Kineosporia succinea: one gene and its partner. The main gene of each other region encodes a partner of the protein of the gene in region 2 in a complex. Links are inferred from orthologs where the notes say so. Each region holds a gene or a part of one and is shown on either strand. Other genes may lie near its edges. The genes, in order: uvrB and pcrA.

Evidence for each region.
Region 1: the proteins of pcrA (region 2) and uvrB are in contact, whole or in part, in a crystal structure (PDB 7EGT), measured with the Thermus thermophilus proteins. The link is inferred for Kineosporia succinea from one-to-one orthologs. Residues at the interface, in WP_096412145.1 of Thermus thermophilus: His654, Arg656, Phe657, Gln666, Asp668, Glu669, Lys680, Arg681, Leu682, Ser683, Lys685, Tyr686, Ala687; in WP_096411307.1 of Thermus thermophilus: Glu23, Leu25, Arg26, Asp27, Gly28, Glu29, Arg30, Phe31, Arg55, Glu326, Asp327, Phe328, Glu379, Ser382, Gln383, His398, Gly400, Arg401.

What each region holds. Positions count from the first base shown.
Region 1 is NZ_JAUSQZ010000001.1:8,027,782-8,031,032, forward strand. Bases 310-3,251 are described here. They hold uvrB (excinuclease ABC subunit UvrB), read right to left. Parts: upstream 2,863-3,251; coding sequence 757-2,862; downstream 310-756. Other genes in these bases: J2S57_RS35105 (barstar family protein), read right to left, coding at 310-527; coaE (dephospho-CoA kinase), read right to left, coding at 2,923-3,251. In the rest of the region: more of J2S57_RS35105, read right to left, coding at 1-309. UniProt on the Escherichia coli protein: The UvrABC repair system catalyzes the recognition and processing of DNA lesions. A damage recognition complex composed of 2 UvrA and 2 UvrB subunits scans DNA for abnormalities.
Region 2 is NZ_JAUSQZ010000001.1:3,440,964-3,444,655, reverse strand. The notes cover bases 217-3,599. They hold pcrA (DNA helicase PcrA), read right to left. Parts: upstream 3,207-3,599; coding sequence 417-3,206; downstream 217-416. Other genes in these bases: J2S57_RS15125 (LuxR C-terminal-related transcriptional regulator), read right to left, coding at 3,261-3,599; J2S57_RS15135 (transglutaminase-like domain-containing protein), read right to left, coding at 217-366. Also shown: more of J2S57_RS15135, read right to left, coding at 1-216; more of J2S57_RS15125, read right to left, coding at 3,600-3,692. UniProt on the Escherichia coli protein: A helicase with DNA-dependent ATPase activity. Unwinds DNA duplexes with 3'-5' polarity. Translocates on single-stranded DNA with 3'-5' polarity. Initiates unwinding more efficiently from a nicked substrate than double-stranded DNA.

The DNA of each region.
Region 1 (3,251 bases), 4.6 Mb from region 2 along the record:
GTGCCGGCGGCGGGCGGATCGGGCAGAAGGATCAGGTCGGCGTTCGGTTCCCAGCGGCCACGGGTGTCGTCGGTGTGGTGCGGCAGGCAGGCCAGAACGACATGGAACGGCACCGGCGGACGGTCCCACCACGTGCCCCGCTCGGCCTGACTGCCCCACTCGCGGGCGGCCAGGCGCAGCAACTCGACGAGTGCCTCGAAGTCGTCGGCGGACGCCTCGGCCAGCACCTGCTCGGGCTCCTTGACCATGATCACGTGACCGGCCTGGTGCGGCAGCCAGTCGAGGTCGGCCAGGCAGTCGCCGAACGCGTCCCAGTTCTCCTTGAAGAACCAGGGGAACTGCAGCGCCGCGGCGAACTCGTCGAACAGCCCCTGACGGGTGCGGCACTTGCGGCCCCGGACGACGCGCACCACGAGCCCGGCCTCCGACCAGCCTCGCTGGGCGAGCGCGTGCGAGCGCTCGTCGGCCGGCCGGAGCAGAGGACAGAAGGTGCGTTCCGCCCGTAGGAGGATTGGCGAGGGTCTCATCGCCGGTCATGGTCTCAACTTCGACACGCTGAGTGCGTGAGGACTCACGGATGGCGTACGAAAAGCGTGCGGGCTCACCCGTTCGGAGGCTGGGACCGGGGATGCGGATCGGCCCAGACCCAGGACGAGAGCGCGTCGGGCCGGCTTGGGGCGCACGTCTGCCCCCGCCGCCGGCCCACCGCGCGCAGGATCGATCCGGGCTCCTGCGCGCGCCTCCCCGCCCGATCGGTCAGGCGTTCGCGGCCTTCATACCCCGCAGTTCCTTCTTGAGCTCACGGATCTCGTCGCGCAGCCGGGCCGCCAGCTCGAACTGCAGCTCGGTGGCCGCGGTGTGCATCTGGTCGGTCAGCTGCTGGATCAGGTCGGCCAGATCGGTGGCCGGAACGTTCTCGACGCCCGCCGCCCGGGCCTTCGCGCCGGTGGCGCTGCTCATGCCCGGAACCGGGGCCTTGCCCCGGCTGCGCTGCCGGCCGCCCCCGCCGAGAAGCTCCTCGGTGTCTTCGTCCTCACGGGAGATGAGGTCGGTGATGTCACGGATCTTCTTGCGCAGCGGCATCGGGTCGATGCCGTGCTCGGTGTTGTAGGCCACCTGCTTCTCGCGACGCCGGTTCGTCTCCCCGATCGCGTACTCCATCGAGGGGGTGATCTTGTCGGCGTACATGTGCACCTCGCCGCTGACGTTACGGGCCGCACGCCCGATCGTCTGGATCAGCGAGGTGGACGATCGCAGGAAGCCCTCCTTGTCGGCGTCGAGAATGCTGACCAGCGAGACCTCGGGCAGGTCGAGGCCCTCACGCAGCAGGTTGATGCCGACCAGCACGTCGAACTCGCCCTTGCGCAGCTCGCGCAGCAGCTCGACCCGGCGCAGCGTGTCGACCTCGGAGTGCAGGTAACGCACCCGCACCCCCTGCTCGAGCAGGTAGTCGGTGAGGTCTTCGGACATCTTCTTGGTGAGCGTGGTGACCAGGACCCGCTCGTCTTTCTCGGCGCGGTCCCGGATCTCGCCGAGCAGGTCGTCGATCTGGCCCTTGGTCTGCTTCACCACGATCTTCGGGTCGATCAGGCCGGTCGGGCGGATGATCTGCTCGACGTAGCCGTCGGCCCGGCCCAGCTCGTACTTGCCCGGCGTGGCCGACAGGTACACGGTCTGGCCGATGCGGTCCTGGAACTCCTCCCACTTCAGCGGGCGGTTGTCCATCGCGCTGGGCAGGCGGAACCCGTGGTCGACGAGGGTGCGCTTGCGCGAGGCGTCGCCCTCGTACATCGCGCCGATCTGCGGGACGGTGCTGTGCGACTCGTCGAGCACCAGCAGAAAGTCGTCGGGGAAGTAGTCGAGCAGACAGTTCGGCGCGCTGCCGGAGGGCCGCTGATCCATGTGGAAGGAGTAGTTCTCGATGCCCGAGCAGGACCCGACCTGGCGCATCATCTCGATGTCGTAGGTGGTGCGCATGCGCAGCCGCTGGGCCTCGAGCAGCTTGCCCTGGCGCTCCAGCTCCTCCAGGCGCTCGGCCAGCTCGATCTCGATGTTCGTGATCGCGCGCTCCATGCGCTCGGGACCGGCGACGTAGTGCGAGGCCGGGAAGATGTACATCTCCTGCTCCTCGCGCACGATCTCACCGGTGAGCGGGTGCAGCGTGTAGATGCGGTCGACCTCGTCACCGAAGAACTCGATGCGGATCGCCAGCTCCTCGTAGACCGGGATGATCTCGACCGTGTCGCCCCGCACCCGGAACGTGCCACGGGTGAAGGCCAGGTCGTTGCGGGAGTACTGCATCTGCACGAACTGGCGCAGCATGACGTCGCGATCGATCTGCTGCCCGACCTTCACCGTCTGCATCTGGTCGATGTACTCCTGCGGGGTACCCAGGCCGTAGATGCACGACACGGTCGCGACCACGACCACGTCGCGCCGGGTCAGCAGCGAGTTGGTGGCCGAGTGCCGCAGCCGCTCGACCTCCTCGTTGATCGAGCTGTCTTTCTCGATGTAGGTATCGGTCTGCGGGACGTACGCCTCGGGCTGGTAGTAGTCGTAGTACGAGACGAAGTACTCGACCGCGTTGTTGGGCAGCAGCTCACGGAACTCGTTGGCCAGCTGCGCCGCGAGCGTCTTGTTCGGGGCCATCACCAGTGTGGGCCGCTGCACCTGCTCGATCAGCCAGGCCGTGGTGGCCGACTTACCCGTACCCGTGGCACCGAGCAGCACGACGTGCTCCTCGCCGCCCTTCACCCGCTTCGCGAGGTCGGCGATGGCCTTCGGCTGGTCGCCGTTGGGCTCGTACTCCGACACCACCGTGAAGGGTGCGACCGTGCGCTTGAGATCGGTGACTGGCCTCATGACGACTACGGTAAGCGCCACCACCGACAGTCTTGTTCCCGAGCCGCCCCGGGCCGGGGATCAACTCCTCCGCAGCGGCTCGATCCGGTTGCGCCAGCACGCGTCCACCTGCGCCAGCGTGCTCGCCAGCGACCCGGAGTTGTCGAGCACCACGTCGGCGAGCGCCTCCCGCTCGGCGTCACTGGCCTGGGCCCTGATGCGGGCCTTGGCGTCTTTTCGGGTCATGCCGCGGTCGTCGACCAGCCGCCGGATGCGCTCCTCCACCGGCGCGAAGACCACCATCACCAGGTCGTAAGAGCCTCGGTTCGGGTTCTCGGCCAGCAGCGGCACGTCGTGCACCAGCACGGCGTCGTCGGGCGCGGCGTGCACGATCTCTTCCATGCGGGCAG
Region 2 (3,692 bases):
TGCCCCCAGACTGAACCGCGCATCGACCCCGGGCTTGTTGCCACGCGGATCCTGCCGGTGCCAGCCGTCTTTCAGGTACACCGAGATCAGGCCGTGCAGCACGAACGCGTCACCGTCGTCGGTGAGTCGCTGGTAGCAGAAACCGGCCGGCACCCCCTGCGCCCGCAGCAGCGCCACCAGCAGGTGGGACTTGGCGTAACAGAACCCCACGCCCTCGGCCAGCACCTCGGAGGCGGTCAGCGTGATGCGCGGATCCCGCGCGTCGATGCTGTGCCGGATCTCGTCGCGCACCCACTCGAACGCGGCCCGGGCGAAAGACTCGTCGTCGGGGTGCTTCTCGCGCAGATCGGCCGCCAGCTGCCGCACGCGCGGATACTGGTGGTCGACAACCGCTGACGCCGCGAGGTATTCGGCCGTCACAGCTTGGTCACCGGCGCGTACCGCAGCAGCAGACGCTTGACGCCCTCACCGAAATCGATGTGTGCGACGGTCTTGTCGCCCTCACCGACCACCTCGATCACCCGGCCCAGGCCGAACGCGTCGTGGGTGACGCGGTCGCCCGGCGACAGGTTCACGACCTTGCGGTTGCCCGGCGAGCCACCGCCCGGGCGCTGGGCCAGGCGGGCCACGGCCGGGGTGGTGGACGCCCGCATCGACGTGGACTCGCTGCGGCGCCAGGTGATGAGCTCGGCCGGGATCTCGTTGAGGAACCGGCTGGGCGGGTTGTAGCTCGGCTGCCCCCAGGCACTGCGGATCGCGGCGCGGGTGATGTAGAGGCGCTGCTCGGCCCGGGTCAGGCCGACGTAGGCCAGACGCCGTTCCTCGGCCAGCTCCTTCGGCTCCTGCAGCGAGCGCATGTGCGGGAAGGCGCCGTCTTCGAGGCCGGTGAGGAAGACGACCGGGAACTCGAGGCCCTTGGCGGTGTGGAGGGTCATCAGGGTGACCACCCCGACGTCTTCCTTGGGCTCATCGCCCTCGGTCTCCTCGTCGTCGGGGATCTCGTCGGCGTCGGCCACCAGCGACACCTGCTCGAGGAAGTCCTGCAGCGAGCCCTCGGGCGTGGTGCGGGCGTACTCCTGGGTGACGGCCACCAGTTCGGCCAGGTTCTCGACGCGGGTCTCGTCCTGCGGGTCCTGGCTGTTCTGCAGCTCGTCGAGGTAGCCGGTCTGCTCGAGCACGGCCTCCAGCACGGTGCCCGGGTCGGTGCCACCCTCGACCAGGGTGCGCAGCTGGTCGAGCAGGCCGGCGAACTTCTGCACCGCGGTGAGCGAGCGGGTCGCGATGCCGGGGGCCTCGCCGGCGCGGAGCAGCGCGTCGCCGAAGGCGATGTTCTCGCGCTCGGCGAGCGCCGCGATCGCGCCCTCGGCCCGGTCGCCGATGCCGCGCTTGGGCACGTTGATGATGCGCCGCAGGTTGACCGTGTCGGTCGGGTTCACCAGCACGCGCAGGTAGGCCAGCGCGTCTTTGATCTCGCGGCGCTCGTAGAACCGGGTGCCGCCGACCACCTTGTAGGGAACACCGGCCCGCACCAGCACTTCTTCGAGCGCCCGGGACTGGGCGTTGGTGCGGTAGAAGATCGCGACGTCACCGGGCCGGACCCCGTCGCTCCGGCCGAGCTTCTCGATCTCCTCGGTGACGAACGCGGCCTCGTCGTGCTCGTCGTCGGCGACGTAACCGGTGATGGCCGCGCCCGGCGCCCCGGCCGTCCACAGGCGTTTGGGCTTGCGGTCGGGGTTGTTCTCGATCACCGCGTTGGCCGCGGACAGGATGGTCTGCGTGGAGCGGTAGTTCTGCTCCAGCATGATCGTGCGGGCCTGCGGGTAGTCGAGCTCGAATTCGATGATGTTGCGGATCGAGGCGCCGCGGAAGGCGTAGATCGACTGGTCGGCGTCACCCACCACGGTGAGCTCGGCCATCGGGATGATCGGCTTGCCGGCGTCGGCCGGGCGCTTGGACTGCGTGGCCGCCTCGCCGCCGACGAGCTCGCGGATCAGGATGTACTGCGCGTGGTTGGTGTCCTGGTACTCGTCGACCATGATGTGCCGGAAGCGCCGCCGGTACTGCTCGGCCACCTCGGGGAACGCCTGCAGGATGTTGACCGTGGTCATGATCAGGTCGTCGAAGTCGAGCGCGTTGGCCTGGCGCAGCCGCCGCTGGTAGCCGGTGTAGACCTCGGCCAGGTTGCGCTCGGCGGGGCTGCCCTCGCCGACCCTGGAGGCGTTGGTCTCTTCGTCGATCAGCTCGTTCTTCAGGTTCGAGATCTGCGCGGCCAGGCCCCGCGGCGGGTACTTCTTGGGATCGAGGTCGAGCTCGCGGGCGACCAGGCCGATGAGGCGCTGGGAGTCGGCCGAGTCGTAGATCGAGAAGTTCGAGCGCAGGCCCACGTTCGGGGCCTCGCGGCGCAGGATGCGCACGCACGAGGAGTGGAACGTGGACACCCAGATCGAGCTCGCCCGCGGCCCGACCATGGTGGCGACGCGCTCACGCATCTCGGCGGCGGCCTTGTTGGTGAAGGTGATCGCCAGGATCTGCCCGGGGCGCACACCGCGCGCCGCCAGCAGGTAGCCGATGCGGTGGGTGAGCACCCGGGTCTTGCCGGAACCGGCGCCGGCCATGATGAGCAGCGGCGAGTCGCGGTGCAGCACGGCCGCCTGCTGCTGCTCGTTGAGCCCCTCGACCAGCTTCTCGGGATCGAGGTTGGGGGCGACGGCCCGCAGGTCACGCCGGGGTGCCTCTTCGGCGGGGGCCTCGTCGCCCTTGACCAGCTGGGGCAGCGGGTAGCGCCGGGCCGACCGCTCGGCGGCCAGCTGCCGCGCCTTCTCCTTCTTGGAGAGCTCCGGCTCCTTCTTGGAGGGCTCCGGCTCCTTCTGGGAGGGCTCCGGCACGGAGGACGAGGCGCCGGCGGGCCCGGGTGAGACGGACGCGGGCACGGCGGCCTCGGGGGACGAGGACTCGGCGGGCCCCGACGAGGAGGACACCGCCCCGTGGGCGAGCCCCGGGGTGGCGAGCTCGGGCCAGACGACCGCGGATCCCGACGACTCCGGCGTGGGCTCCGCGGCCACCGAGCCCGGCGGCAGCAGGCTCTCGGGCGCGGGGGCCGCCTCCGGAGTGGCCTGCGCGGGCGCCTTCTTGGCAGCCTTGCGCGGGCCCTTCGCGCCGGCCGGCGGCTCCGGGGGGAAGTCGGGGAGATCGAATAGCGTGCTCATCGGAAATCAGCCTACGTGCCCCCACCGACAGCCTCGACCAGCCGAGCCCGGCAGTTACAGCAACCGCCGGTCGGCCGCCCACCGGGTCAGCTCGTGCCGGCTCGACAGCTGCAGCTTGCGCAGCACCGCCGACACGTGGGTCTCCACCGTCTTGACCGAGATGAAGAGCTCCTTCGCGACCTCCTTGTAGGCGTACCCCCGGGCGATCAGGCGCATCACCTCACGCTCGCGGGCGCTGAGCCGGTCGAGCTCGGTGTCCACCTGGGCCACCTCCCCGGCGCCGGTGCCGAACGCGTCCAGCACGAAACCGGCCAGCCGGGGCGAGAACACGGCGTCGCCCGACGCCACGGTGAGCACCGCCGCGATCAGCTCGGTGCCGGAGATCGACTTGGTCACGTAGCCCCGGGCACCCGCCCGGATCACCGCGATCACGTCTTCCGCGGCGTCCGACACGCTCAGCGCCAGGAAGCGGGTGCCCGGCGCGTC